Regions from separate parts of the Xenorhabdus littoralis genome, predicted to be linked through region 1. Evidence: predicted binding sites of a transcription regulator. Region 1 holds the regulator's gene; the other holds the start of a gene.
What was found. The regulator CRP, encoded in region 1, controls carbon source genes, mostly activating them, when cyclic AMP is high. The targets are predictions, from matches to a motif close to ATGTGANNNNNNTCACAT.

Region 1 (18,826 bases):
TTTCTCCAGGGCCTTGTACGCCGGATGAAGCAGGCATCTCACTGGAAGCGATTTCGCATTTTGCCGGTAAGTTGCCTATCCTCGGTGTGTGTTTGGGGCATCAGGCGATAGGTCAGGCTTTTGGTGCCAGCGTTGTCAAAGCCCGCGAGATAATGCATGGGAAAACCAGTCTGCTCCATCATAGCCAGCAAGGAGTATTTAAGGGTTTGGATCATCCATTGACAGTCACTCGGTATCATTCTCTGGTCATTGCGGCTGAAACGCTTCCTGCCTCATTTGAAGTCACAGCATGGAGCCAGCGTAATGGTGATGTGGATGAAATCATGGGAATACGTCACCGCACCTTGCCATTAGAAGGAGTGCAGTTCCATCCGGAAAGCATTCTGAGTGAGCAGGGACATGAGTTATTAAATAATTTCCTAAAATATTAATCAGATACTACAGGCAGTCCCTCACTCTGGCTTTTTTTATTTGCTCTAATGTGATTTTTTATTCATATTTAGTGATTATTATTTCACTTCGATATGGCAAATATAAAAATAAGGTGAGGGGAATGGCAGAAAAAACAGCAAAAAGCAGAAATGATTACGATCAGGTTATGCTGCCAATCTATGCGCCGTCGAGCTTTATTCCGGTCAGGGGTAAAGGTAGTCGGGTATGGGATCAATTAGGTAAAGAATATATTGATTTCGCTGGTGGTATTGCGGTCTTGGCGCTGGGACACTGCCATCCCGCCCTGGTGGATACCCTGAAACAGCAAGGTGAAAAATTGTGGCATGTCAGCAATATTTTTACCAATGAATCCGCCTTAACCTTAGCGCAAAAATTGATTGATGCGACGTTTGCACAGAAGGTTTTTTTCGCTAACTCTGGTGCGGAAGCCAATGAAGCGGCATTTAAATTAGCTCGTCGTTATGCAATTACCAGCCATCATCCCGATAAAACCAAAATTATTGCTTTCCATCAGGCGTTTCATGGGCGCACATTTTTTACTGTTTCGGTAGGAGGACAACCGAAATATGCTGAAAGATTCGGGCCTAAACCTGCTGATATTGTCCACGTTCCTTTTAATGATTTAGATGCTGTCAGGGCTGTGATCGATGATCGCACCTGTGCTGTTGTTTTGGAGCCGATTCAAGGAGAGGGTGGTGTTACTCCCGCAACGACAGAATTTCTTCATGGTGTGCGTGAGTTGTGCCATGAACATCAGGCTCTGCTGATTTTTGATGAAGTGCAGAGTGGAATGGGGCGGACAGGCAAGTTATATGCTTATCAACATGATGGGATCAATCCTGATATTCTGACGACGGCAAAAGCGTTGGGTGGGGGATTCCCAATCAGTGCGATGCTGACGACCGATGATATTGCGGCTGCAATGGAAGTAGGAGCTCATGGGACAACTTATGGCGGAAATCCGCTGGCTTGTGCCATTGGCTGTACTGCATTGGATATCATTAACACGCCGGAAGTGTTGACGGGAGTGGGAAAACGTCACGATCTCTTTATCCACGCCTTGGAAAAAATAAACCAAAAATATGGCATCTTCCATGAAATCCGGGGAAAAGGGCTGCTTATCGGAGCGGTACTGAAATCTGAATATCAGGGTAAAGCCGGAAAAATATTGCAACAAGCGACAGAGCAAGGCGTGATGTTATTGAGTGCCGGAGACAGTATTTTGCGCTTTACGCCATCATTAATTATTCCTGAGGATGAGATAACAGAAGGCATGGCGCGGTTGGATGCAGCAATAGCACACGCGTTAGCGCTTTATTGTTCGAAAGAAGGTGGTTGAAAAGAAACTGCCTGAATCCTGAATAAAAAAAGCCAGTGCAGAAAATAGATTGCACTGGCCGAGTTTCAGGTTTTTTCAGGAACTAACGGGTTCCATAAACAACGATGGTTTTACCATGTGCAGAGATCAAGTTTTGATCTTCCAGCATTTTCAGGATACGGCCAACTGTTTCACGGGAACAACCCACAATCTGCCCAATTTCCTGACGTGTGATTTTGATCTGCATACCATCAGGATGCGTCATCGCATCAGGCTGTTTTGCCAGATTAAGTAATGTTTGGGCAATACGGCCTGTGACATCCAGAAAGGCTAAGTTACCTACTTTTTCGGAAGTTGTTTGTAAGCGGCTTGCCATCTGAGCAGATAAACGCATTAGAATGTCTGGATTGACCTGAATTAACTGGCGAAATTTCTTGTAAGAAATTTCAGCCACTTCACAGGCACTTTTAGCCCGCACCCAAGCAGTACGTTCTTGCCCTTCTTCAAACAATCCAAGTTCACCAATGAAATCCCCTTGATTTAAATAAGAGAGAATCATTTCCTTGCCTTCTTCATCTTTTATTAAAACGGCAACTGAGCCTTTAACAATGTAGTAAAGCGTCTCTGCTTTCTCGCCTTGATGAATAAGCGTGCTCTTGGATGGATATTTGTGAATATGGCAGTGTGACAAAAACCATTCAAGAGTAGGGTCTGTTTGTGGCTTGCCGAGAACCATTCGCTTTATCCTCTGTTGTTATTTCTGCCTTTATGATAAGAGAAACAGACAGTTTCTCTTTAGGCTAGCTTTATAAAGTCAATAGATTAACATATTAACTTGCTGAAAAACTGATAAGCGGAAATTTTATATGAATGAAAATATGTACATGTCGGTGTATTTATCTTAATCCATATTTCTTGTCAGCCCGCTTGTAACCTAGTTTGTAACACAGGAAAACATTTCTGTCTTCTCCTGTATCGCTTCAGCCTATTAAACTGGTTGCCAGATTACCAGAAATCAGTCTAAAGAGTCGGTTTTATTGTTTCTGTATTATTGTTTTTTGTTACCCGTTTTATTAAAAATAAAATTAGATTTAATTTATGAGATTTTTTTGCCTTCCAATAATTGTTGAACGAGAGGTGCCATAATTAATTCCATGGCAAGTCTCATTTTTCCTCCCGGAACAACGATGGTATTTATGCTGGAAATAAATGATCCCTGAAGCATTGCCAGTAAATAAGGAAAATCAATTTGGGTTAGGCCACGAAAGCGAATTACGATAAAACTTTCGTCCAGCGAGGGAATGGCTTTGGCTGAAAAAGGATTAGAAGTATCAACGGTGGGAACGCGCTGGAAATTGATATGAGTACGTGAAAACTGCGGTGTGATATAGCGGATATAGTCATCCATTGAACGGACAACGGAATCCATGACCGCTTCTCTGGAGTGTCCGCGCTCGCTGGTATCACGGATTAGCTTTTGTATCCATTCAAGGTTGACTATCGGAACAACGCCAACCAGCAAATCCACATAACCGGCGACATTGTGTTGCTGGGTGACAACACCGCCATGCAATCCTTCATAAAACAGAATATCAGTGCCTGACGGCAAAGGTTCCCACGGTGTGAAAGTACCCGGTACTTGGTTATAGGGTACGGCCTCATCGTAGGTATGAAGATATTTCCGGCAGCGGCCGCTACCTGTTTCTCCATACTCATAAAACGTTTTTTCCAGCATGCTGAAATCGTTGGCTTCTGGCCCGAAATAACTGATATGTCTGCCCTGTTCTTTCGTTTTCCGAATCTCGGCATCCATTTCAGGACGAGTATAACGATGGAAACTATCCCCTTCGATTATTGCGGCAGTGGCGTCTAGCTGTTGAAATATTTTGCGAAAAGCTACACTGGTTGTTGTTGTTCCAGCTCCACTGGAGCCAGTGATTGCAATGACCGGGTGTTTGGCAGACATGAACAGACTCCTTAATCAATAAAAATTGGGATCATCTTTTTTCAATCAGTCGCTGAGGATGCATAAAATAAGTCAGACCTTATGGACGGAACATCTCTTTAGGTACGATATTGACCGTTTCGTGTAATTCAGACCATACCAGCAGAACCTCCCCCCGTTCAAGTTGACGTTTGACATCCTGTACTTTTTGTTCAAGTGTTTTTTCCTGTTCGCCGTAATCCGTGCCTTCCCGCAGGACAAAACTTTCGATTAAAGTGTAAAGAGTATCGGCTTCCAGCTGTTGCCACGGGATCATCATTGTGATTGCTCCTGATGATGTTGTAATTGTTCTGCATGTAATGGCTCTAAATAAGGCGATAACCAGTCAGGGATACGCTGTTCCAGCCACATCTGTGGGTTTGTCAGTGAGCCTCCGACAAAACCCACATGCCCTCCATACTCAGTCATTTGATATTCAATATTAGGCGGTAAATGTGCCAGTTCGGGGATAACTTCAGGCGTCATGAAAGGATCATCTTTTGCGTGGATGATCAGCAGTGGAGTCGTGATATCCGGCAAACGAGGCAGTGCGCTGCATTGGTGATAATAATCACCGGCATCTTTAAAGCCGTGAATTTTGGCTGTGACGGCATCATCAAATTCACGCAGCTTTTTCATTGAATTGAGCTGGCTGAGACTTAAGGGAAGAGAGTCGGGATAACGCAGTAATTTACGGGTAGCATTATTTTTCAGTTTATTGAGCAGATAGCGTTGATATATCTTAGAAAATCCTTGCTCGATCCGCTTAGAACAAGCTTCCAGCATAAACGGGGCGGAGACAATGACCGCAGAATCCACTTGGGCATGTTCTTTCTCCTCAGCCAGATAACAGGCCAGCATATTACCGCCCAGAGAATAACCAACCGCAGCAGTAGGAACATCGCCATAAGTCGTTTTTAACCAGTTGAGGAAATAGCGGGCATCACTGGTTTCCCCTGAATGATAAATGCGTTGTTGGCGATTAGGTTCACCACTACATCCACGAAAATGCATCACCACACCAAGCCAGCCTTTTTCCTGACAGGCGCTGATCAAACCATGGGCATAAGGACTGTTGAAGCCTCCCTCTAAACCATGAAAAAGAACCATGCGCGGTTTGTGGGAAGCCGTTTCGGGATCTTCGCTCCATGCCAAATCCACAAAATCATCATCGGGTAAACTGAGCCGCTGCCAATGAGGTTGCAATTTTGGGCGACGTCGAAGCAGACGAGGCAAAAAAGTTTGTAAATGGGGGTTGCTGGCCCCGCTTAAGGGATAAAAGTTATCACTCATAATGAATTGATTTCATGATTAGTTGTCTTGTATGTGGAATAACATACTGCTATTTTCCTTGAAAGGAAATGTTGACCATTTGGGTGAGGGGCGTCTACCCATGACCGTAAGCCTTATATTCTCTCTTAGTACATTTATGTTTATTTCTGCTGTCACTCCGGGGCCAAACAATTTGTTGCTGGCATCATCGGGGGCCAATTTTGGTATCCGCCGCTCGACTCCTCTTTGTCTGGGTATCGTTTTGGGGATGCAGACAATTTTGGTGTTATCTGCCTTTGGTGTTGCTGCGTTGCTGCTGCTCTATCCTGCCCTGCATACGGGCTTGAAAGTGCTTGGTAGCGTATATTTATTGTGGCTGGCCTGGAAAACAGCGACTTCGCATTATAAGCGACTGGATACCGCAACGCAGGCAGGAACGCCAATAAAAGTTCATCAAGCTTGGTTATTACAGTTTTTGAATCCTAAAACATGGCTTATGGGCTTAGGCGCAGTCAGTAGCTATAGCCTGTCCGGAGTGCAATATAACCACTCTGTTTTTACCATTAGTGTAGTGATGTTAGTTTCCAGCACTATCGCTGGAATCATTTGGCTGCTTCTCGGTTCACTCATCGGGCGTTTACTAAAAAATCGCCACTCGTGGTTTATATTCAATATCGCAATGGGTATTCTGACTGCTGCCTGCGTACCCCTGATCTGGATTGATTGACATCGATTCGGCTGAATTAACTCAGGTCGATATTTTTACTGCCGAAGAATAACGTCAACACAAAGCCAGCAATATAAGCCACAATCAGCCCGGTACCGTATATTGCCATGCCGGTGAAAATACCACTGTTGGAAGTCATCAAGGGAAGGGCAACCAATCCCGAGGGGCCGAAAACACTATTCAATCCGACCGGCCATCCCCACCAGGCAACCAGCCCGATAAAAAAACCACCCACAGCACCGCCGAGACAGGCGGTGACAAAAGGTTTGACGCGAGGCAGGGTGACACCATAAATCAAGGGTTCTCCGATACCCAGAAATCCTGGAATGATGGCGCCCTTGATTTGAGTACGTAGCTGAGAGCCTTTTTGGGCTTTCATATATAACGCCAGAGCCGATCCGACTTGACCCGCTCCTGCCATTGCCAGAATAGGAAAGAGAGAGTTGAAACCTTGTGCATCCATCAAGGCAAAATAGACGGGGACAAAGCCTTGATGCACACCAAACATCACGGCGATTAAGAACAATCCCGCCAAGATAGCAGTCCCGAATGGATTGCCATTCAAGTTAATGAACAGCCATGACATCGCGGTAAACAGATAACTGCCAACGGGCATAATAATGACAAAAGCAACAGCGCCCATGATGAGCAGAGTAACGGCGGAGGTCAGGATCATATCCAGATCAGCAGGCATGATTTTCCGGATCTGTTTTTCTACCCAAGCACCGAGAATACAGGCGATCAGCACTCCGATGATATTACCTCGCGGATCAATGGGGAAACCAAAGAAGTTATTAATGCCGGAATAGAAACCGCTGGTGGCTTCCGCGTTGTAGCCCAGTACGAACAGAGACGCGATGATAGCGCCATTAACGCCTGAACCACCAAATGCCTTTTGCGCATTGTAGCCAATCAGGATACTCAGGAAGCTGAACATCCCTTTGCTGAAGATCTTCATATAGCCGATCATCTCCAGCAATAAGGCATCGGGATGTTCGACGCCTTTGATAAAAATTTGTTCCAGCAGGGTAGCGAAGCCCAATAACAGACCAACGGCAATAAAACCGGGGATCAGGGGAGTAAAGAGGGTGGCAAATTTAGCCAGAAACTTATGGACTGAGCTGGTTTGTTTTTCTTTGAGATGCTTTTTGTTGGAGGAGGCAATATCTTTCAGGTTATCGGGATGAACATCAGTGTCATGCGGCGCTGGCTCACTTAACAGCGTATTCATCATATCTGCGGCTGTCTGGGCTTTGCCGGGGCCAAGGACAATCTGGAATTGGTCATCGCTTTCTATAACGCCTAAAACCCCTGAGATTTTTTTCAATCTGATCTTATCGGCCAGAGAATCATCACGCAGAGTCAATCGCAGGCGGGTCATGCAATTACCGCAGTATGCAACGTTACCCGCCCCGCCGATGGCGTTGAGTATTTCGACCAACATTTCCTGACTAATTTTAGCCATTTATGACCCCTTAAAAGAGGTAATGATTATCGGTCTTTCAAAATAGCTGGCCTGATAAAACCTTGATGCTCTGCCAATAGCGCTTTGGCTTCTTCGGCACTGATATCCGATAAAATCATCACGATTGCGGTTTTGCAGTGACCATCACAGGCATTAAGCGCGTGTTCTGCCATTTCCCTGCTGCACTCTGTGGCGGCCATGACAATATTTTTCTGACGTTCGATTAATTTAGCATTGGTAGCTTCTACATCTACCATCAAATTGCCATATACCTTACCAATCCTGATCATCGCGCCTGTTGTGATCATATTCAGCACCAGCTTTTGTGCTGTTCCTGCTTTCATGCGGGAAGAACCCGTCACAACTTCCGGTCCGACGACGGGCGTGATAGCGATATCAGCCAACTGCACCATCGGGCTGTCTGGATTACAACTGATACATGCCACGGTAGCACCGACTGATTTCGCATATTCCATCGCGCCCAAAACATACGGTGTTCGACCACTGGCTGCGATCCCTACCAGTACATCTCTTTGATTAAAGTGTAGTACTTTAAGATCATCTGCACCCAATTGCCGATTATCTTCTGCATTTTCGACCGCTTTCAGAATGGCCTGATGTCCGCCGGCGATTAAACCGATCACTTGTTCTGGTTTTGAGCCATATGTCGGTGGGCATTCACTGGCATCCAGAATGCCTAAACGCCCTGAAGTTCCCGCTCCGCTATAAATTAAGCGTCCCCCTTGGCGAAATGCTCCGGCGACTTTATCAACCACACTGGCAATTTGCGGGAGTGTTTTCTCAACGGCGACAGCGATTTTTTTATCTTCATCGTTGATGACGCGCAGCATATCGAGCGTTGATAATTGATCGATGTGTTTACTGGCAGGATTGCGGCTTTCTGTCACCATATTGTTTAGGTCGATTTTCATCATGGTTTGTCGTATGTTTATGGGTGATTAATAAGTAAATTATGGATGTTAAATTACCATATGAGTACTTGGTATAAAGTATATCAATAGATTTAATTTTTGCATAAATATCAATGATGAGAAACGTAAAGAAGAACTGTAAAATCTAATTATTTAATATTAAGTGTATTAAGTTAGATGTTTAATGGCTTGTTGGTTATTAGATCCACAGCTTACATCTCCAGAGAAATATGTAATAAATTACAAATTGTTAAAATTAAAAAAACAAACATGAAGTCTGACTTATTTACTCTATTTTTACATTAGTGAAAATATTAAGTTATCATTTGATAACTATTATTCATTGCACACCATTGTCTTAATAGTGCTTAAGGAACTATATTAATGTATTTCTATTTTGAAATTATTAGATTGCTTTATATTATCACGTGATAAAAATTTTATTTTCATCTGTGCTGACAAACACATATGCAGACGGGTATTTAACCGCTTCTTTGATAAGTAAGGTAGGGAGCGAAGGCATCCAAGCCAAAATGGATATCAATAAAAAGCACTTTTCTACTGCGAAAACGCTAGTGAAGTTCAAGGCAGTACCTCAACGTGTTGAAACAAGATGCAAAAATCCATGTATGTTCTCCATAAAATAACAGCCCAATACAGAATATTCCGATATAAAAAAGATCAAAAACTTGAAATAAGAGTAGATGTATTTCATTAAGAACAACGCGCTATAAAACCTTCCTCTCCATATACTATTGTTTATTGATATTACATTTTCGAGATGTTGCTTTACTCGTTTTATGATGGTTTTCATCATCATTATTGTTGTATTTAATATAATACTTTAAGTCGGAGATTTACCTTATTAACACGTAGCAAGAGTAAAGCATTTAATAGCCATAAAAGTAAAGATCAGTCTTTATATTAATAATAAAATTGATGTGAATTATCTGCTGTTTGTTTCATTATACGAGTAAGTCAGATATATATACTTTTCTTTATATTTTTAAATTAAATCATTTATACAATAGTTTCGTAGTATGATATTTTAATTTGAATGTTTTTTGGTATCACCTTAAGTGGGTTACTAATAAATGAAAGTTATCAATTGATAACTTGCCGTTCATTATAAGTTCTTGGTGGTGGCCCTAATCTTAGGATATATAAAATAATCAGCAGTAAGGTTATTAGTATCGGCCATTCCCTATCTGTTTTAAATTTCAGCCTGATAAATAACGCAGAAATTTAAATTATGGAATGGATATTGCTCAGTATGGATAACAGGAGGTTGCCTTATTATGTATTACCAAAATTGTACTTTTCCATTAGTCACTGTTGAAATTGTTATCAGGTGGAATTAAAACATAATATTAATAAATCTTTTGCTAATTGTACCCTTATTAACTAACATTTTATTAGTTAACATTTTGACCAGTTGACCTGATAAAACCTTTGGCAAAACACTAAGTTAAAATGCTATCACCATGAATCTGTAATGTTTTGTAGTTTTTTAACAATCATTGGGCGAAAGAACATGGATATACGCAATCTTGAAGCTTTTATCGTTTTGGCTGAGACACTTAATTATCATAAGGCCTCGGAGAGGCTTTATCTTTCTCAGCCTGCCTTGACGAAGAAAATACACGGGTTGGAAGATATTCTTGGTGCTTCACTATTTACAAGGGGGCCAAATGGAACAAGATTGACGGATTTTGGGCAGAAAACGCTGGAAAATACCAGAAAGTTTTTAACTCATTATGAACAGTTTAAAAGTCGGGTTCATTTTGATTCAAAAGAAGATTTGGTCAGGCACTTATATGTCGGTTCCTGCTTTCCTATCCATAACTATTCTCAAATAGAGAAGCAGATCGCGGAGAAGAAAGGGAATGTTGTACTGGCGCTGGTAACCGGTCTGTCAGTTGAGCAACAGATAAGTTTATTGAATGCAGGTATGTTACATGTTGCGGTAATGCCGTTGGCTTCCATTGCTCAATTAGAACCGAAAAAAATTTTCACGGAAAGATTGGTTTATATCTTTAAGAAAAGGAGTAATCTGATATCTAAATTCAGAACAGCGCTGAGCAAATTTGGGAATGGGATTTTTCCGGCAAATTCGTCAGAAAAAAAAGAGATGATCGACTTAACTGATTGCCTTAATGTTTTCCCTATTTATACTGGTGACAATATGCATTTGTTATTAAAGACAAATGACATTATGTTAATAATCGAAATGATTACAAAAAATAGTGCTTATACGTGTGTTCCTAAGCGTATTATTAGTGCTATTCCTGAGTATTATATGAATTTGTTGGAAATTGTTGAAACAGACAAAAAAATTGAGCTTGGTGTGGTGTGGGGAAAATCAATAGATGATCATCTTATTGATGATGCTGAGAGCTTTTCTACGCTTGTTGCTAATCTATAAGTCAATAAACGGTGTCTGATTTCTATAGGATTTTTATCATTCAACCTCTTGTGAGAATGTAATTTGTTGTGAAAATTGTAGTAATTCTCTCAGTAAGGAGTGCAACATGAGAATACGAATCTTAGGTTTTTTCCAATTATAAATAACCTGTCTGCATAAATGAATTATCATTTTTTACGGCAAGTAAACGAGATGTTTACATGCGAGTTTTATTTTTTCCTGTAAACAGGGAAAATTATTTTCAGTATTTGAGTAAGTGATGGAATAAGAGGATAGAAATAAATCGGGCATTGCGTAACAATGCCCGATTATATCTGACCCATCAGACTTGAAAAATTAATTAACTCCTTGATTGGAATTAAATGCTTCAGTCATTTGTTCGAGTTGCTCCTGAATGTCCAGCCATTCCATTTCAATATCTTCCAATTTAGATTTTGTTTGTGTCTGTTGGTATAAGCATTCAGTTAATTCAGCTTTGCGCTCATTCTCGTAGAGTGTGTTATCTGACAGTTTTTCTTCTAAACCTGCTAATTCTGTACCCTGTTTTTCCATCTGCTTTTCAAGGGCCGTCAGTTGCTTACGCAATGGCTGCGTCTGGTTACGGAATTCAGCTTCACGTCGTTTTTGGTCTTTACGCTCCTGAGCACTGTAATTTTGAGTGCCGTTCGCTAAAGACTCCGTATTGGCTTTCTCCTGACTGTCACGCATTTGTTGGCGTTGCAATTCAGTCAGCCACTGTTGGTAATCTTCTAAATCACCTTTGAAAGGTTCTACTTCGCCATCATGTACCAGATAAAGCTCATCTGTCGTGGAGCGTAGTAAGTGCCTGTCATGCGATACCACAACCATAGCACCTTCAAAATCAATAAGCGCTTCAGTTAATGCTTGTCGCATGTCGAGATCCAAGTGGTTGGTCGGTTCATCGAGCAGCAGAAGGTTGGGGCGCTGCCAGACAATCAGGGCCAATACCAGACGAGCCTTTTCACCGCCGGAAAAACGCCCGCTCGGATCGGTCACTTGGTCACCTTTAAAACCAAATCCGCCCAGATAATCCCGAAGTTGTTGTTCCATTTCTTTTGGAGCGATTCGGGCTAAATGCTGCAATGGCGATTCATCAGCCCGCAGGTATTCCAGCTGATGCTGCGCAAAGTACCCCAGTTTGATGCCTTTTGATAAAGCAATTTCTCCTTGCTGTGGCGCAAGTTCTCCTGCAAGCAGCTTGATCAGCGTGGATTTGCCTGCCCCATTACGACCTAATAAACCGATACGTGAACCCGGCACCAGATTTAATTTGATCGAATCAAGGATTGTCTTATCACCATAACCTGCACTGACTTTTTCCATATTCAAAAGCGGATTGGGTAAGTTGTCTGGCTGGCGGAAACTGAAATGAAAAGGGTTATCGACATGGGCAGGAGCAATAAGCTCCATTCGTTCCAGCATTTTGATGCGGCTCTGTGCTTGTTTCGCTTTAGAGGCTTTGGCACGGAAGCGATCGATATAGCTCTGCAAATGTGCCACTTTTTCCTGTTGGCTTTGATATAGCGCTTGTTGCTGAGAGAGTTTGGCAGCCCGTTGCCGTTCGAAGGAAGAGTAGTTACCCGTGTATTCGTATAGATCCTGTTGCTCAATGTGCAGCACTTTATCAATGATGGGATCGAGGAAATCCCGATCATGGGAGATGAGGATCAACGTACCGGTGTAGTTTTTCAGCCATTTTTCGAGCCAGATGACAGCGTCCAGATCAAGATGGTTGGTTGGTTCGTCAAGCAATAACAAGTCGGAACGGCAAATCAGTGCTTGAGCCAGATTGAGGCGCATGCGCCAGCCACCGGAAAATGAACGTACCGGTTGTTCCAACTGGGTCTGAGAGAACCCAAGCCCGTGTAGCAGGCTGGAAGCACGAGAGCGGATTGTCCATGCCTGAATGGTATCAAGCAAGCCATGAAGGTGGGCTATGGCGTGACCGTCATTTTGTTCGTTGGCGTTTTTTAACTTCTGTTCCAGTTGCCGAAATTCTCGGTCGCCATCGATCACATATTCCAGTGCTGATGTTTCCAACGCTGGTGTTTCCTGATTAACCCAGGCCAGTGACCAGTTATTGGGAAATGTGACAGAGCCATTCTCGGCCTGAAGTTCATCTTTCAGTAATGCGAGTAGGGTTGATTTACCACAGCCATTCTTGCCAACTAATCCCACTTTTTGGCCGGGATTGATGGTTGCGCTGGCATTGTCCAGCAGGACGCGAATGCCACGGCGGATTTGCAGTGAAGAGAAAACAATCATAGATGTTGTCTATATAAAGTGTGTTAAGTTAATAATTCGGTTATATGTATACCTACTGGATTTCAAGATGCAATGTGATGGCAAGGGAACTTGACCGACAAAACTGTAACTTGAAAGACGGGCATATTCAATTTGATAGCTTGACGTGCATGGTAGCTGAAAATATGTGTCCTGACACGTTTTGGGGGGATTGATGTTACTGTCACCTAATGTATTGCCGCCAAAAATCCTGCTGTTATATACCCACCCAGAACCTTTGAACTCAGTGGCCAATAAAGTTTTGTTGCAGCCTGCGCTGGAACTGAAGCATGTGACGGTTCACGATCTCTATGGCAGTTATCCTGATTTCTTCATTGATGTCCCCTTTGAGCAGCAATTGTTGCGTGAGCACAAAATCATTGTTTTCCAACATCCTTTGTATACTTATAGTTGTCCGGCTTTATTAAAAGAGTGGATGGATCGCGTGTTGAGCCGTGATTTTGTCAGCGGAGCAGAACAGGTGTTGAGGGGGAAGTATTGGCGCTCTGTTATTACGACCGGAGAACCCGAAGGAGCTTACCGGAAAGGGGGATATAATCTTTATCCGATGGAAGATATTCTCCGGCCTTTTGAGTTGACGGCACTTATGTGCCATATGCATTGGTTATCACCAATGATCATTTACTGGGCCAGACGCCAACGGCCTGAAGCGCTCGCGAGTCATGCGAATGCTTATCGGGAATGGCTGCAAGCGCCATTATCTTTGGGAGGGTTATGATCATGGAGAATTCAGCGCTGTTAAGCGCCGGAACACTGTTTTTGTTTGCTGCTGTTGTAGCTGTTCCTCTTGCCCAAAAGTTCAGGATTGGGGCTGTACTGGGCTATCTTATTGCAGGCATCGTACTTGGCCCATGGGGGCTGGGATTTATCAAAGATGTCGATGAAATCCTGCATTTCTCTGAACTTGGCGTCGTTTTCCTGATGTTTATCATTGGCCTTGAGTTGAATCCAACAAAACTCTGGCAGCTCAGGCGATCAATCTTTGGTGCGGGTACGGCGCAGGTGATATTAACTGCTCTGGTATTGGCTTCATTCCTTTGTTTAGTGAACTTTTCATGGCAGGCGGCGGTTATTGGTGGCATCGGGCTTGCGATGTCATCTACCGCGATGGCGCTGCAATTGATGAAAGAGAAAGGAATGACGAACCATGAAGGTGGACAGTTCGGTTTTTCTATCCTGCTGTTTCAGGATATGGCGGTTATTCCTGCTCTGGCGGTTATTCCGCTGCTGGCAGGCGGGGCAGCATCCAGTAACTGGTATCGCATCGGGCTGAAAATTGCTGCTTTTGCGGTCATGTTGCTGGGAGGGCGATATCTGCTGCGTCCCCTGTTTCGCTGGGTTGTGAAATCAGGTGTCAGGGAAGTTTTTACGGCGGCTGCATTGTTGATCGTACTGGGAGCTGCGATTTTCATGGAGACACTGGGTTTTTCAATGGCTCTGGGTACTTTTATTGCGGGTGTTTTGTTGGCCGACAGTGAATATCGTCATGAACTGGAAATTTCCATTGAGCCATTCAAAGGATTGCTGTTGGGACTCTTTTTCATTTCTGTTGGCATGTCCCTGAATATGGGAGTGCTGCTTACCCATTTGTCGAGTGTTTTACTGAGCGTTCTAGGACTGGTACTGATAAAGAGCCTCATACTTTATGTTATCGGCAGGATATCCGCTTTAAGAAAAGCATCATGTTTGCAGTTTTCCGGCGTGTTGAGTCAGGGGGGCGAGTTCGCGTTTGTGTTATTTTCTGCGGCGCTTGGGCAGGGAGTATTGGATCAAAATCAGATGTCACTTTTGTTGGTTGTGGTGACCTTGTCAATGATGACAACGCCTTTAGTGATGCAGTTGATTGAAAGCATGTTGACACATCGATACAACACACAAGATGAAAATAATGAACAGCCATTTGTAGAGGATAATGAGCCACAGGTGATTCTGGTAGGCTTTGGTCGTTTCGGGCAAGTGGTTGGTCGCTTGCTAATGGCGAATAAAATCCGGGTCACGGTATTGGAACGCGATGTGAGTGCCATCAGTACTATGCGCCGTTATGGTTATAAGGTGTATTATGGCGATGCGAGCGAACTGGAATTGTTACGTTCTGCCGGTGCAGCGAAAGCCAAGGCGATCGTCGTTACCAGTGATGAGCCGGTAGATTCAATGGCAATCGTACATTTGTGCCAGAAACATTTTCCTCACCTGAATATTCTTGCTCGTGCCAGAGGGCGTTTAGAAGCCCATGAACTGTTGCAGAGCGGTGTGAAAGATTTTAATCGGGAAACATTTTCCAGTGCATTGGAGCTAGGGCGCAAGGTACTCATCAGGTTAGGTATGCATCCACATCAGGCGCATCGCGCACAGCAGCATTTCCGACGTCTGGATATGCGCATGTTGCGTGAATTGATGCCCCAATTACATGGTGATGTGGCGCAGATATCCCGCGTGAAAGAAGCTCGCAGAGAGTTGGAAGAATTGTTTGAACGGGAAATGATTAATGAGCGTCGCCAGCCGGAAGGGTGGGATGAATATGAATAGCGTTGGGGGTGAATTATGTCGGTCAGTCGTAAACGTTTTATTGCGGGGGCAGTTTGCCCAAAATGCCAGTCACAGGATACGCTGGTAATGTGGCAGGAGAATAAAGTTGATATCGTAGAGTGTGTCCATTGTGGCCATACACAGAGGCAAACCGATAAAGCCGTCACTTCTCATGTCAGGGAACAGGAGCAGGTTATTGGTATTTTTACGCCACAATAACGAAATGTACTAACTAAATGTACTAATAATAAATGGTGGATAAATTTTGTGGTTGCTAGGTACAGAGACGGAGAATTCCGTTACAATCGGCAGCATTTTTTGAGTCATAAAAACTATCCCTCATGGGGTTTTCCCCTCGGGTATGCAGGAGTTGTCATGAAAGTAGTAAAAGATTTGGTAGTCAGCCTGGCTTACCAAGTAAGAACAGAAGATGGTGTTTTAGTTGATGAGTCCCCGGTGAGTGCACCGTTAGACTATCTGCATGGCCGTGGTTCTCTGATCAGCGGATTAGAGAAAGCACTGGAAGGCCGTGAGGCGGGTGAACGTTTTGATGTTAGCGTAGAAGCGGATGATGCATACGGTCAGTATGATGACAATCTGGTTCAGCGTGCACCAAAAGAAGTGTTTGTTGGTGTTGATGATATCGAAGTGGGTATGCGTTTTCTGGCTGACACAGACCAGGGTCCAATCCCAGTTGAAATCACTGCGATTGAAGGTGATGAAGTTGTCGTTGATGCTAACCACATGCTGGCTGGCCAAAACCTGAAATTCAATGTTGAAATCGTAGCAATTCGTGAAGCGACTGAAGAAGAGCTGACTCACGGCCATGTACATGGTCAGGGTGGTTGCGGTGATCACGATCACCACCATGAGCACGAAGAGAATGGATGCTGCGGTGGAAGCTGCCACTAATTTGAGGCTGGCGGAATAAGCAGAAAAAGAGAAGCGCTTAACGGCCTTCTCTTTTTTATTTTATGTTTATTTTATGCTTTAACCTTCCCTGACTGGTATTATTCCAGATAAATAATATCAATAATGAGGGGGAGGCGTTTCTTCTGAAAGTGGCGCAATAATTGATGTCTGACTGGTTTTTAGGCGCTCAGTCATTAATCGCAACTGCTCTTTCAACTTATCGGTTTCGATTTGCTGCTTCCGGACTTCTTGATTCAATTCTTCAATGGTGGCTTCCTGATAGGCCAGTTTAGTCTCTAGTTGTTCAAATCTTTGTTCAAATCTTTGTTCAAATTCTTGTTCAAATCCGGATAGTTTCACTATCTTTTCTCCAGCATATAGTCAATTATCGGGTCAATTGGTTGCATAACGTAAAAATTGTTCTAGTTAAATTGACACGATAGTATTCAAAAAATTCAGTAAAAAAGATGACACGCAACCTCTTTACTTTAATGTTGTCTCAATAGTTTTTAGATCAAGGTGCAGCAAATATTGTCATTGGTTTCCGTAGGCGGTTATAGTAAATGTTACGTGTGACTTGTGCTGACGGTAACCCCACCCAAATTTATTGGAGAAGTAGGATGAAATCATTGTTTAAAACAACTTTGCTGGCAACAACATTGATGGTGGCCTTTAGTGTACCTCAAGCTTTGGCTGCCAATACAGAAACTAAAAGCGAAGTAAAACTGAATAACGCGTTTAAAACAGTAGAACAGCAAAACTCTTATGCTCTGGGTGCTTCTTTGGGTAGTTATATGGCAAGCTCATTGAATGAGCAGAAAGCGCTCGGCATCAATATAGAAAAAGCACAGTTACTGGCTGGTGTTGATGATGCTTTAAACAATAAAAGCAAACTGACGGATAAAGAAATTCAAAGCACTCTCCTCGCTTTTGAATCGAAAGTGAAAGATGCGGCACAGGCTAAGGCAAAGAAAGAAGCTGAGGAGAGTGGCAAGAAAGGAGCTAAGTATCGTGAAGAGTTCACTAAGCAAGCTGGCGTAGTGAAAACCAAAACCGGTCTGCTCTATAAAGTAGAAAAAGAAGGTACTGGTAATGCTCCTAAAGAAACCGATACAGTGGTGGTTAATTACAAAGGTGCTTTGATTGATGGTGAGGTTTTTGATAGTTCTTATGAGCGTAAAGAACCTCTGTCCATTCGTCTGGACAGTGTTATCCCAGGCTGGAAAGAAGGCTTGCAGCATGTGAAGAAAGGCGGAAAAATCACATTAGTTATTCCACCAGAGTTGGCCTACGATCAGGCAAGCCTGCCTAAAATCCCTGCTAATTCAACGCTGGTATTCAATGTTGAATTACTGGATATTAAGCCTGTTGCCAAAGCAAGTGATGCTAAGACAAAATAATCCTGCATAATGAAAAAATAATACTGACAGGGGCTAATAGCTCCTGTTTTTTCATGTATATCCGTTGTCTTTCAAGTTATTATTGATATTTACCTTCTATTTGATGGGTAATAAGCATGAATTAAATGAGGAATGAATTTCTCTGCTTGTTATTTCCCTCAGCATTAAATGAGATATCGTTTTCATATTTCAGGTGTATTAGGCATAAAGCTGTGATAAACCCCTGCGGTATGTTCAGTAAAGGCTTGACGGCAATTCAATGTAGTTTTAACGTCAATGTAGTTTTAATGTCATTACTCTGAATAGAATATATATCCAATGGATTTCAAGATGCAGGCGACGGTAAGAGAACACTTCCTCCGGAGCATAACTATATTTTTATAACTACGTGATTTTTATAACTACGTGATTTTTATAACTACGTGCTTATACTACGTATTTATAATTATATGACAGAGGCGTGAATGGTAGCCAGCAAAGCTACAGCTTGAAAGACGGCGGGTATAGCGTATTCTGCCTGCAACAGTAGATATCTACTGAGATAGGTGCTTAGTTGCAGTAATGTGATTTTATAATAAATCTCACCCTGATGTTTTTGGTGAGGCAAGTCTGAGCTTGAAGGATGGTGTATTACATGTCTACCCCGCTATTATCTGGTGATAACAGTGATGTTGATTTACTGGAAAACCAACCGTTTAATGAAACGGATCACGAAATTTTAAAATCTTACGAAGCTGCTGTTGATGGTCTGGCTATGTTGATTGGTGGGCATTGCGAAATAGTTCTTCATTCACTGGAAGATCTGAAATGTTCAGCGGTCAGAATAGCAAACGGGGAACATACTGGTCGTAAGATTGGCTCCCCGATCACAGATTTGGCCTTGCGGATGCTACATGATATTACGGATGAAGACTGTAGTGTTTCCAAAGCCTATTTCACACGAGCGAAAAGTGGTTCGTTGATGAAATCTATTACGATTGCTATTCGTAATCGCCAGCGTCGGGTTATTGGGCTTTTGTGTATTAATATGAATCTTGATGTACCTTTCTCCGAAATTATTCAAACCTTTATTCCGGAAAGAACGCAT
Region 2 (12,915 bases), on a different contig from region 1:
GTTAACCTGACGGGCGTCGTCCAGGAACGTTTCCGCAATGTATTTAGCTCGCAGCGGGTCACCTGGCATCAAAATAACATCAGCAAAATCGCCCATCTCAGCATTAATATGTGGGGTGGCCATAAGTTTATTTCCTTGTTTTTATTACGTATCAAAATAAATGAAAATGGGGAGGCAACAGGCCTCCGCCAAAATTAAAACATCGCTTTACCGTAATCCATTGGCGTCAAATCGAAATATTTCGCGACTGTCTGACCGATATCGGCAAATGTTTCACGATGCCCCAATGAGCCTGATTTCACTTTCGGTCCGTAAACCAGAACCGGAATGTGCTCGCGCGTATGATCAGAACCCGCCCAAGTCGGGTCACAGCCGTGGTCAGCGGTAAAGATCAGGATGTCATCGTCTTTAACCAGTTTCAGCATTTCTGGCAGACGACGGTCAAATAATTCCAGTGCTGCCGCGTAACCAGCCACATCACGGCGATGACCGTAAGATGAGTCGAAATCGACAAAGTTGGTAAATACGATGGTATTATCGCCTGCCTGCTCCATTTCAATCAATGAAGCATCAAACAGGGCATCAATTCCTGTCGCTTTGACTTTTTTAGTGATACCCACGTTCGCGTAAATATCTGCAATCTTACCAATGGAAACCACTTCACCCTGTTTCTCATCAACCAGCTTTTTCAGGATGGTTGGGGCGGGCGGCTCAACAGCTAAGTCATGGCGGTTGCCTGTACGCTGGAAATTACCGGTTTTGTCACCCACAAATGGGCGGGCAATAACACGGCCAATATTATAATCACCAATATTCAGCTCTTCACGCGCGATTTCGCACAGTTCATACAGACGATCCAAGCCAAATGTCTCTTCATGGCAGGCAATCTGGAAAACAGAATCCGCAGAGGTGTAGAAAATCGGCTTGCCGGTTTTCATGTGCTCTTCACCCAGATTATCCAGAATAACCGTACCGGAAGAGTGACAGTTACCCAGATATCCCGGAAGATTCGCGCGCTCAACCAGTTTATCCAGCAGTTCCTGCGGGAAACTGTTTTCTTCATCACTGAAATAGCCCCAGTCAAACAGAACCGGAACGCCTGCAATTTCCCAGTGTCCCGATGGCGTGTCTTTACCAGAAGAAAGTTCACTCGCATAACCATAAGCGCCAATAATGTCAGCGTCTTTATCCAGACCAATCGGGAAGATTCCGCAAGACTCTTCCGCCGCTTTGCCTAATCCCAGACGGCTCAGGTTTGGCAAATGTAATGGCCCTTTACGGCCGATATCAGCCTCACCACGGGCACATTGTTCTGCAATATGCCCTAATGTGTTAGATCCCGTATCACCAAACTTTTCAGCATCTGCACTTGCTCCGATGCCGAAGGAATCCAATACCATGATGAATGTACGTTTCATAATTTTCTCCTGCGTCAATTCACGCTATCAATGCGGAAACTGCCAGCTATTAAATCTATTTTGAATTCTTGTGTGACGGTTTATCCACTGATATGCCGATAAACCATAGGAGTAGTGGCTGTTGTTTCGGTTTCTTCAACCCTATCCTTAAAAATAAAGGCGTTACGTACTGCTTCTGCGGCTTCATGCCAGACTTTTTCACTATTGGCATGAATCATCGCCAGTGGAGTACCTGCATCCACTTTTGTCCCTAACGCAACGATATCACTCAGCCCCACACTGTAATTAATAGGATCAGTCGCCTTACGACGGCCTCCCCCCAATACAACAACAGACATGCCCAATGCACGGGTGTCCATTTCTGCAATGATGCCATTTTTTCCAGCCAATACGGGTTTTCTAAAATCCGCAGTCGGCAGGTAATGAGCATAATTTTCGACAAAATCGATCGGGCCTTTCTGGGCCGCCACCATGCGACCAAATATTTCTGCCGCTTTGCCGCTGTCTAGCACCGCCTGTAATTTACGGTGTGCATCATCACGATCGCTTGCCAGATTGCCTGAAACCAACATTTCAACAGACAATGCCATCGTCACTTCAAATAAGCGGGGATTACGGTATTCCCCGGTCAGGAATTGGACTGCTTCACGCACTTCCAGCGCATTACCCGCACTGGATGCCAGAACTTGATTCATATCCGTCAACAGCGCCGTTGTTTTGCAACCCGCACCATTGGCGACCTTGACGATGGATTCTGCCAGCTTTTCCGATTGTTCGTAAGTCGGCATAAATGCCCCTGAGCCGACTTTCACATCCATCACCAGCGCATCCAAACCTTCGGCCAGTTTTTTACCTAAGATAGATGCCGTAATCAAAGGGATGGAATCAACGGTCGCAGTAATATCACGTGTCGCATAAAAACGTTTGTCAGCCGGAGCCAATGAGCTGGTCTGCCCGATAATTGCGACACCCACATCCCGAATAATGTCACGGAAACGCCGTTCATCAGGGAAGATGTCAAAACCGGGGATTGATTCTAATTTATCCAGTGTTCCACCGGTATGCCCCAAACCACGCCCCGAGATCATCGGAACGTATCCTCCGCAAGCGGCCACCATCGGGCCAAGCATCAGAGAAGTGACATCTCCCACGCCACCCGTCGAGTGTTTATCAACAATCGGGCCGGGTAAATTCAATTTTTTCCAATCTAAAACCGTACCGGAATCACGCATTGCCAGTGTCAATGCGACACGTTCTTCCATCGTCATATCATGGAAATAGATGGTCATTGCCAATGCCGCGATCTGTCCTTCGGAAACCGTGTTATCACGAACTCCGTTAATAAAGAACCGGATCTCTTCTTCGCTCAGTGGATGACCATCACGTTTTTTGCGAATAATTTCCTGTGTCAGAAACAAAGCTACCTCCCAATCATTATTATCTGAAAAGAATGGCAGTAATGCACACTGTCTTAGCGTACATTTAATCAGTCATTATTGATCTTAATAACCACTACTCTGCTTTTGTCCCTGATGACCAAGGGTTGTCAGCAAACTACTTAACAAACTGGAAGCGCCAAAACGGAAATGACGGGAATCAGCCCATTTGTCTCCCATGATGCGCTCAACTAACGCTAAATGTTGTGCCGCTTCTTCGGCGGTTCGCACACCACCAGCAGGTTTAAAACCAACGCTATCACCGACGCCCATATCGCGGATCACGCGCAGCATAATTTCGGCACTTTCGAGAGTCGCATTAACGGGGACTTTACCGGTTGAGGTTTTGATAAAATCAGCACCTGCCTTGATCGCGATTTCAGATGCTTTCCGAATCAGATCCGCTTCTTTTAATTCGCCTGTTTCGATGATGACTTTTAGCCAGACACCTGATTCAGCACAGGCTGTTTTACAGGCTTTTACCAAATCGAAACCAATCTGTTCATTGCCTGCCATCAATGCACGATAAGGGAAAACGACGTCCACTTCATCAGCACCGTAGGCGATGGCAGCACGAGTTTCAGCCAGTGCAACGTCAATATCATCGTTGCCATGCGGGAAATTAGTCACTGTGGCAATGCGGATATCGGGTGTTCCCTGTTCACGCAATACCTTGCGAGCGACAGGAATAAAACGTGGGTAGATACAGACGGCAGCCGTATGTCCGGCAGGACTGTTTGCCTGACGACAAAGTGCGGTCACTTTCTCATCGGTATCATCATCATTAAGAGTAGTTAAATCCATCAAACTCAGTGCACGCTGAGCGGCGGCGGTTAAATCGGTCATAAAACTCTCCAACGGTATTATTATCGTGACTGAATCAGTCCACACATTCTTTTGTACGATGATTCTGAACGAACGATAGTTTTACTGATTATGTTCTAACATTTCTTTTTAACAACACGCTCATTCATTTGTTGGCGAGTGAACTTGGTTCCTTGAAGAGGTCGCCACAAGTATCAGTTTAATCCATAAAATCTTCATGTATCATCATTTGAACATGTTAATGAGCAATAGTTAGTGCTTTAAATCACACTAATCAAATCACAATTGCAACAGTAAACATTTTATTGTGAATAAAATCACATTAAAGGGTTTCAGGAAAAACAAAAGCAGGTGAGAAATCTCACCTGCATTCAATTTAATACACAATCCCTGTGTCTTACCATGTCCCGGATTTTACGATTTCCGGCGTTTTACTATTCCCGGCGTTTTACAATGCGAGGAAGAATCCGGCAATTGTTGCACTCATCAAGTTAGAGAGTGAACCTGCCAGTACAGCTTTCAGGCCGAAACGGGCAATGTCACCACGACGGTTTGGTGCCATACCGCCCAATCCACCCAACAAGATCGCAACTGAAGACAAGTTAGCGAAACCACACAGGGCAAAGGAGATAATCGCTTTGGTATGTTCGGAGAGCACTTGCAGACCTGCCGCCTTAACCATATCATCCGCTTTCAGGTATTCACCAAAGTTCATGAATGCCACGAATTCGTTAACGACCAGTTTCTGACCGATGAAAGAACCCGCAATGGTCGCTTCATTCCACGGAACACCGATAAGATAGGCTATTGGTGCAAAAACCCAGCCCAGAATCAGTTCCATGGATAATTGAGGATAATCGAACCATCCGCCGACGCCGCCTAAGATACCATTCAGCAAAGCAATCAATGCGGTGAATGCCAGCAGCATTGCGCCGACGTTCAGAGCCAGTTGCATACCTGATGCTGCACCTGACGCTGCGGCATCAATGATATTCGCAGGGCGATCTTCCGCCGATATCAGTGACATGGCATCAGCAGTATCATGAGTTTTTTCAGTTTCCGGCACCATCAGTTTTGCAAACAGCAGGCCACCCGGCGCAGCCATAAATGAAGCCGCAATCAGATATTCCAACGGAACACCCATTTGAGCATAACCCGCCAACACTGAACCCGCTACAGAGGCCAAACCACCACACATAACGGCAAACAGCTCCGATTGAGTCATGGTAGAAATATAAGGGCGGACAACCAGAGGTGCTTCGGTTTGACCTACGAAAATATTCGCAGTTGCAGACAGAGATTCAGTCCGTGATGTTCCCAGTACTTTCTGCAAACCACCACCCAAGATTTTGATGATGAGCTGCATAATGCCCATGTAATACAGAACTGCGATAAGTGAGGAGAAGAAAACGATCACTGGTAAAACACGCAGGGCAAAAATAAAGCCACCGCCGCCAAACAGTTCAAACATTTTGTCGGAAACCAATCCGCCAAAAATAAAGTCTGTTCCTTTCTGGCCATATCCAATCACGTTGGAAACGCCTTTTGAAATCGCGACCAAAACGTCTTTGCCAGCCGGTACGTAAAGTACAAATGCCCCGACAGCAACCTGAATCAGAAAGGCGCCCAGGACAGTACGTATTTTAATGGCTCGATAGTTACTGGAGAAGAGCACCGCGATGAAAACCAGCACTACCATCCCGATCAGGCTCATAAAGAGTTGCATTGGAAGAATCCCTGTTCACTGTATGAATAATAAAAAAATATGTCAGTTATTCTGTAAGTTCCTACTGACATTGTGTGTGAGCCGATTATACCTAGTACCAAAAAGGAACAAGCAACTAACATCACAAATTAATACAGCAAAAAGTAATATAAAAACTAAAAATGAGATATTCATCACATAAAACCACCTAGTTTCGGTGGAATTAGATAATATGACGGATAAAGAGGTAAAAAAAAGGATAAATAAGCAGAGAATATAAGTTAAGCGTTATTAATATTTATAAAAAATAACGGTATGTTTACACGACGATAAAACCTTTATGATTTTTGTTGGTCAGGATTAACTTAGTGTAAATAGAGCCATACTGTTTTCATAGACTTGATTGGCAATTTCATCTGACGATTCTTGACGCAATCCGCACAATACGGAAAAAACCTGCGCGACTCTTTCTGGGCGGTTGGGCTGCCCTTGAAACCCCGATAATGGCATATCAGGCGCATCCGTTTCCAAGACTAAAGATGACAGAGGTAACTGTGAAATAGTGCTACGTGTCTTTTGTGCTCTGTCATAAGTAATCGTTCCTCCTACCCCAATGTAAAACCCCATACGAATAAAGGCCCGGGCTTGGGACAAACTGCCTGCAAAACCATGGATCACGCCTGTACATGGCAATTTATGTTGTCGCAATATTGCGGCCAATTGATCGTGGCTTTTTCTGGAGTGAAGTATCACAGGTAAATCATACTGCTTGGCTAGTTTTAGCTGTACTTCCAACACGCTTTTCTGTTTCTCAAATTGGGGTTCTGGCATATAAAGGTCAAGACCAATTTCACCTACCGCCACACATTTGGTACTTCTTTCTTTCAGACGCTGATCCAACGCATCTAAATGCGCATTTTGATGTTCACGAATATAGAGTGGGTGTAAACCAAATGCAGCATAAATTGAAGGATGATTCTCTGCCAACACCGCCACTCGCTGGAAATTCATTTGATTCACCGTGGGCACGATAATTTTTTCCACGCCCATTTGTCTGGCTTGTTCCAGACTTGTTGCCTCATCACCAGCAAAGGGCGGAAAATCGAAATGGCAGTGTGTATCGATAAACATCTACTTATCCAAATTACTCATCATGATCGGGTCAGCTTCCTGAAGATCATCAACCAAATCAGGGGTGGTCATTTCTTCTATCGGACAGTCGATACTGTTCAAGAAATGGCTTCTCCGGGAGCTATTACTGTTGATGCCATTACGACATACTCCATAGCTCTTACGTTCTGAGAGCCCAAACTTTCCTCCGACAAAAGTATGCCCGATAGTTGCCAAAAAATATCGCCCGCAACGCCGTCCCAAATGATAATCCTGATTTAAAGCGCTGACCCGGCTTCCCAGTGCCATGGTAGTCAACGGCGCAGGCGGATAAATTTCAAATACCTGCACATCATCCGGTGGATTCTCAATAAATTTCTGCGTTCGGTGGTAACTCTGGGCATGGAGATTGAGCATTTTGACCATTTTTTGCAGACTGCTGGTTTCCAGCCAGCGCTCCATGCGCTTGAACCACTGAGGTGTATAGTAAAGCTGGGAGGGAACTGTCCGGATCACAACAATGGTATCCGCACCACGGCGATAAGCTTCTTGCACCGGTATCGCATCACAAATGCCGCCATCTTGATAAACCACATCGCCAAGGGTAACACCATTACGATAAAAACCCGGAATGGCGCTGGAGGCTTTTATAACGTTCATCCAGTTTTTTTCATCAGGATGTAAATAATCAGCCTCAAAGTCATCTGCCCGGCAGGCACACATGTAGAATTCGCGTCCCGCATCAAATTGGTGCATCGCAGCAGAGATATTGAGTGGTAACTGTTCAGATATGGTATCAATATACCAATCCAGATCGATCAGATGCCCGCCGCGAACAAAGCGAAGTGGATTGAAAAAGGCGGAGTCGGTTGTATAACGATTGATGATTTTACGGGCATAGCCTCGTTGACCGCAAATATAGGCAGAAAGATTCTGAGCACCCGCCGACGTCCCAAGGAACAATTCAAACGGATTAAAACCAAGACGAAGAAACTCATCCAAAACACCTGCGGTAAAAATCCCCCTTTGGCCACCGCCTTCACAAACGAGCGCAATTTTCCCCGGTTTGATCTGTGAGTTGTAAGCCAAAGGTTCTATATTACCCAACGTTATTGGAATATGTTTCCCCACTCTTATCCTCCTCTAACAATTATTGGCAGCGCATCAAGGCACTTGTTGAATATCTATCAGTATATTGTTACTCAAACAACTTATTTGTAATGCTTTAGTTAAACAGTGATATATCTATTCTAGTCTCTGTTCATCTTTGTCGTTTCCGCTTTAAGAATCAGCATAACCCAATTGACGAGACTCCCCCATCCTTATCATGCTTTTTGGATACCGGATATGCGATGAGGCGGATGCCAGTCTTATCCGGGCGACGAGCTAACGTTGTCATAATTAATGGCCTCATTTAGATTAATGTACTAATTCCAGCCAGTTAATTTTTCCGGATTGCGCATGACCCAAATATCACAAATACGTCCCTCCCTGACACACGTTGAGATCACAGTGATAGTGCGATCATCCACCTTACCGATAAGTCCGGGTTCTCCGTTGACAACCGCATCTTCGATCCGAAGATCGCTTCGACGTTCGAAAGCCGACAGGAAAAAATTGATAATTGCATCTCGGCCAAATAGTGGTTCAGTCGCAGCGCTGACAAAGCCACCACCATCGGTAACGGCATAAGCGTGTTCGTCCAAAACAGCAACCAGATCTTTGATGTTTCCTGTAACCCATGCTGCCCTGAACGCGGCATTCACCCGAGAGTGTTCCGCAGAAGGGCGGGTAAAATGACTTTCTTGACCGATCCGCTTTCGTCCAGATGAAGCAAGCTGACGACACGCTTGTGGCGTCCTTCTGACGATCTCACTGATTTCTTCAAACGAATATTGGAAAACATCATGAAGAATAAAGCTAATACGCTCAGCAGGAGTCATTTTTTCAAGGACGACCATCAATGCCATGGAAACCGAATTCGCAAGAATAAGATGATCAACAGGATCAGTGCCTTCAGAAGATTCGAATACTGACGTCCAGCTTTCATCTTGAGAAACGGGTTCAGGCAACCATTCGCCGATATAGATTTCACGTTTGGACTTGGCTGATTTAAGTTTATCGAAGCAAATTCTTGTCAGTGTTGTTCGTTGCCAGGCAATGGGGGATATAATTTGTTTACGTTCAGAATGGGGTAGTTTGTACCATCGCAGGTAAGTTTCTTGAACAGCATCTTCAGCATCTGGAATGGTTCCCAGAAACCTGTAGGCCAACGATTCAAGCTTAAAACGCTCAGAATCTTCAGGATATACCTGAACCAGATTATCATCAGCTTCACACTCCGCCTGTTTCTGCTTATTCATGCTTATTTTCCTAAACTTCGGTTCTGGAGAAAAATGCCAGAGGATTGAGTAGACACAACGTTCACCCAGAGGCAGAAGAAGATTCACAAAAAACGTAGCCTCTCAATTATATATAAATATTTCTATTGTTTTTAGGGTAAAGCATCACCGCGCCCCTGAAAAACTCTCCTGAAAAAACTCTCCTGAAAAAAAAGTCGCAATTCCTTCACCTATAAAGATTTCCCGACACTCTAATGACGAAAGACAAGGTGAAAATGTCAGGTACAAAATTCCGGAATGAAGAATTTTTTCCACAATGACCTGACATTCTGGAGCGATTAGTCGTCTATATATTGGGCTCAACGAGTTTATACCCAACTAGCAAGACTCTAACCCACTGAGGGTGGACAAAACCTACTATTTATTTAAGGAGGGAGATGTAATGTCTGAAGTTACATTCATCAATGTCATTGAAGTCGATCCGAAGAACCAAGCTGAAGTTATCAAATTGCTGCAAGAAGGAACCGAATCAGTTATTAGCAAACGACCCGGTTTTATTTCAGTTACTTTACTGGCAAGCGCAGATGGCTGCCGTGTTGTGAATATTGCGAAATGGGAGAACGTTGCCGATATTAAAGCAACGCAGGCTGACCCCGCGTCAGCAGAATTCGCAAGACGCACCGCAGAACTTTCTAAAGCCAACCCGGGAGTTTATAACATCGTCGGACAGTATTCCGCCTGAATTCATCACCATATAGGCTATATGGAAAGAGTGGCTTATTTCCAGCCACTCTATTCATAATATGTCAGCTATTTTTTAATTTCTATCGTGCTTTTCACCGATTTGACACCTTTCACTCCATGAGTAATTTTAGCTATTTCCGCCGCTTGGTGTTTGTTTTTGACAAAACCGGAAAGGTAGACAACCCCTTTTTCCGTTTTCACGGAAATATCATTACTGTTGATACCTTTATGTTCCAGTAATGCCCCTTTTACTTTTGCTGTAATAGCACTGTCATCCAAGTAGACATCCGCACTCTGCAAGGAGTGATTAACCTTTTTCCCTGCATGTTCTATAGAACTATCAACTTTTTGTTCCGTCCCCTCCAGCGTTTTTCCTGAAGAGATTTCCGTTGCCAGAGCACTGCCACTAATCAGTACCGAGCCCAGAACAACAGCCAGCAGTGAATGTGTAAACTTGATATTTTTCATCCTACCACCTTCTTTAACATAAGCCAGAATCGTTACCAGAACAGTATGTCAACTCAGTCGTAGTGATAAAATGGGTTTTACAAAAAATAACGTATATTTTCATTAAACCAGAGAATTATTCTTCAATTGAATAAGAATATAGATAATGTGAATGGTAAATTAAGGGCCAACTGAATAGTTGACCCAGATAAACATTAGTGTTCCCGTGTTTTACGGAAAGTGACATCAGGATAGCGCTCACTGGTCAGGTTTAAATTAACCATTGTCGGTGCAATGTAAGTTAAGTTATCACCACCATCGAATGCCAAGTTCAGCTCATTTTTGCGCTTGAACTCTTCCAGTTTCTTCACATCATCACACTCAACCCAACGCGCTGTGGAAACGTTAACGGGTTCATACAGTGCCTCAACGTTGTATTCACTTTTCAAGCGAGCAACAACAACATCAAACTGAAGCACACCCACTGCACCAACGATAAGATCGTTATTGGCAAGTGGACGGAATACTTGTACAGCACCTTCTTCTGACAATTGAACCAGACCTTTAAGCAATTGCTTCTGTTTCAACGGATCGCGCAGACGGATACGGCGGAACAATTCTGGTGCAAAGTTTGGAATGCCGGTAAATTTCAGTTCTTCGCCTTGGGTAAAGGTATCGCCAATCTGGATTGTGCCATGATTGTGCAGACCGATAATGTCTCCCGGATAGGCTTGTTCAACATGGGAACGATCTCCGGCCATAAAAGTCAGTGCATCAGAAATGACAACGTCTTTCTTAATGCGGACTTGGCGCAGTTTCATGCCTTTTTCATATTTACCGGAAACAACACGCAAAAATGCCACACGGTCACGGTGTTTCGGGTCCATATTGGCCTGAATTTTGAAAACAAAACCGGTGAATTTCTCTTCACTGGATATAACTTCACGTGAGTCAGCCTTACGGGGCATTGGCGTTGGCGCCCATTCAACAAGGCCGTCCAACATATGATCAACACCGAAGTTACCCAATGCAGTACCAAAAAATACTGGCGTCAGCTCACCTTGTAAAAAGGCGTCCTGATCAAATTCATGAGATGCCCCTTTAACCAGTTCCAGCTCTTCACGTAATTGATTCGCCAGATCTTCGCCCACAGCGGCATCCAGTTCAGGATTATCCAGTCCTTTGATAGCGCGGACTTCCTGAATCGTATGTCCCTGACCGGTTTGGTACAGATAAACCTCATCAAGGTAAAGATGATAAACCCCCTTGAAGGACTTACCACAACCGATAGGCCATGTAATTGGGCTACAGGCGATTTTCAGCTCATTTTCCACTTCATCCATCAGCTCCATCGGATCGCGGATATCACGGTCAAGCTTATTCATGAATGTCAGGATTGGCGTGTCACGCAGACGGGTCACTTCCATCAGCTTACGAGTACGATCTTCAACCCCTTTCGCAGCGTCAATGACCATCAAACAACAGTCAACGGCGGTTAAGGTACGGTAAGTATCTTCGGAGAAGTCTTCGTGTCCCGGGGTATCCAGTAAGTTAACCAGACAATCACCATAAGGAAACTGCATCACAGAAGTGGTAATCGAAATACCACGCTGTTTTTCCATCTCCATCCAGTCAGATTTAGCGTGTTGGTTAGAACCCCGGCCTTTTACCGTTCCCGCTTTCTGGATCGCCTGTCCGAACAGCAATACTTTTTCGGTGATAGTGGTTTTACCCGCATCGGGATGGGAAATTATTGCAAAAGTTCTTCTCGCCGCCACTTCCTTGGCAAAACTGAGTTCTCGCATGTTATTTTTTCCAATGATGTACAACGTGATGTACAGAAAATAAATTTGCGAAAATTTTACACTGATAACGCCTCCTTGCAAATTATAACCTGTAGGCAGTACGGGGAGTGTTATGGCACACTGATTTGGTCACAGTAAAGTGGTTAGAATTGCGACTGTGAAAAAGGCCACGCAAGGAGCGCAGCCTTATATTATTAAATGTCCTGCCAATCTCCACCAAACAACGGTAACGCCATAATGATGGCATCTTCCTTTCCTGTCGCAGTCGGATAATAATTCTTGCGGATGGAAACTTCATTGAAACCCAGATCTTCATATAAACGGATAGCCGACTGATTAGAGCTCCGCACTTCAAGCCACAGTGTGTTGATCTGTTTTTCCGGCAATATCTTGATAAGATATTGTAGCAATTTCCGGCCATATCCCTGCGATTGATGCTCAGGATGAATGGCAATATTAAATAACGTGGCTTCATCCATAACGTATTGTGTTATGGCAAAACCAATAATCTGGTCATCCAGTGTGATTTTATAGTTGAGATAGCGTTCTCCCTGATTGGAGTAAAAAGTTTTTTCACTCCACGGAAACGCATGGCTAGCCTGTTCTATTTGAAATACTAAAGGAAGATCAACGGGAGTTAATAGAGAAATATTCTTCATAATGGTAAATTTGTTGCCAAAGAGCGCGTTTTGCATTCCCATCAAGAGATAAGTCATTTAATGCCGGGCTTCTCAAAGAAATCCCTTGTATTGATAAGGTAATATCAACTCCCAGCAGCCAGCATGGGCAGTGGATTGATTCCGAAAGTAGCTCAACATCTTTTGTCGTGATGCAATATACCGATGAGGCGTCAATCCCCATGGTTGTGAAAATATCAGCAAACAATGAATGACTTAAGTCGATATGATCATGGGTAATGATCAATAGACGGGTTGAATCAGGGATGAGGACAGACAATTCACCTTGCAAGGCCATCGGGCTACGCAAAATCCATTGGGTGATCCCCAATTGGGAGAGTAATCTGTCACGCTTCGTCATCGTGTTTTATTCCATCTGCCATAAAAAAATAACAAGTCATATATT

Region 2: a site for CRP is predicted at 5,567-5,584, ahead of FE394_RS00025 (NupC/NupG family nucleoside CNT transporter). Genes of this name have one in related genera too.

The regions. Positions count from the first base shown of each region.
Region 1 is NZ_VCDP01000040.1:28,548-47,373, forward strand. Features, by position in the region: gene FE394_RS11690 (aminodeoxychorismate synthase component II) at 1-431, shown strand, start outside; gene FE394_RS11695 (aspartate aminotransferase family protein) at 554-1,792, shown strand; gene crp (cAMP-activated global transcriptional regulator CRP) at 1,875-2,507, opposite strand; gene FE394_RS11705 (phosphoribulokinase) at 2,868-3,737, opposite strand; gene FE394_RS11710 (YheU family protein) at 3,817-4,035, opposite strand; gene FE394_RS11715 (hydrolase) at 4,032-5,048, opposite strand; gene FE394_RS11720 (LysE family translocator) at 5,149-5,754, shown strand; gene murP (PTS N-acetylmuramic acid transporter subunit IIBC) at 5,771-7,219, opposite strand; gene murQ (N-acetylmuramic acid 6-phosphate etherase) at 7,246-8,151, opposite strand; gene FE394_RS11735 (LysR family transcriptional regulator) at 9,686-10,576, shown strand; gene FE394_RS11740 (ABC transporter ATP-binding protein) at 10,913-12,862, opposite strand; gene kefG (glutathione-regulated potassium-efflux system ancillary protein KefG) at 13,056-13,619, shown strand; gene kefB (glutathione-regulated potassium-efflux system protein KefB) at 13,622-15,427, shown strand; gene FE394_RS11755 (YheV family putative zinc ribbon protein) at 15,443-15,646, shown strand; gene slyD (peptidylprolyl isomerase) at 15,803-16,339, shown strand; gene FE394_RS11765 (SlyX family protein) at 16,457-16,699, opposite strand; gene fkpA (FKBP-type peptidyl-prolyl cis-trans isomerase) at 16,960-17,739, shown strand; gene FE394_RS11775 (helix-turn-helix transcriptional regulator) at 18,374-18,826, shown strand, end outside.
Region 2 is NZ_VCDP01000001.1:679-13,593, forward strand. Features, by position in the region: gene deoD (purine-nucleoside phosphorylase) at 1-123, opposite strand, end outside; gene deoB (phosphopentomutase) at 195-1,418, opposite strand; gene deoA (thymidine phosphorylase) at 1,499-2,836, opposite strand; gene deoC (deoxyribose-phosphate aldolase) at 2,921-3,700, opposite strand; gene FE394_RS00025 (NupC/NupG family nucleoside CNT transporter) at 4,128-5,393, opposite strand; gene FE394_RS00030 (TatD family hydrolase) at 5,745-6,515, opposite strand; gene FE394_RS00035 (patatin-like phospholipase family protein) at 6,516-7,625, opposite strand; gene sigJ (RNA polymerase sigma factor SigJ) at 7,922-8,857, opposite strand; gene FE394_RS00045 (antibiotic biosynthesis monooxygenase family protein) at 9,279-9,578, shown strand; gene FE394_RS00050 (BON domain-containing protein) at 9,647-10,048, opposite strand; gene prfC (peptide chain release factor 3) at 10,243-11,832, opposite strand; gene rimI (ribosomal protein S18-alanine N-acetyltransferase) at 12,027-12,491, opposite strand; gene FE394_RS00065 (DNA polymerase III subunit psi) at 12,460-12,870, opposite strand.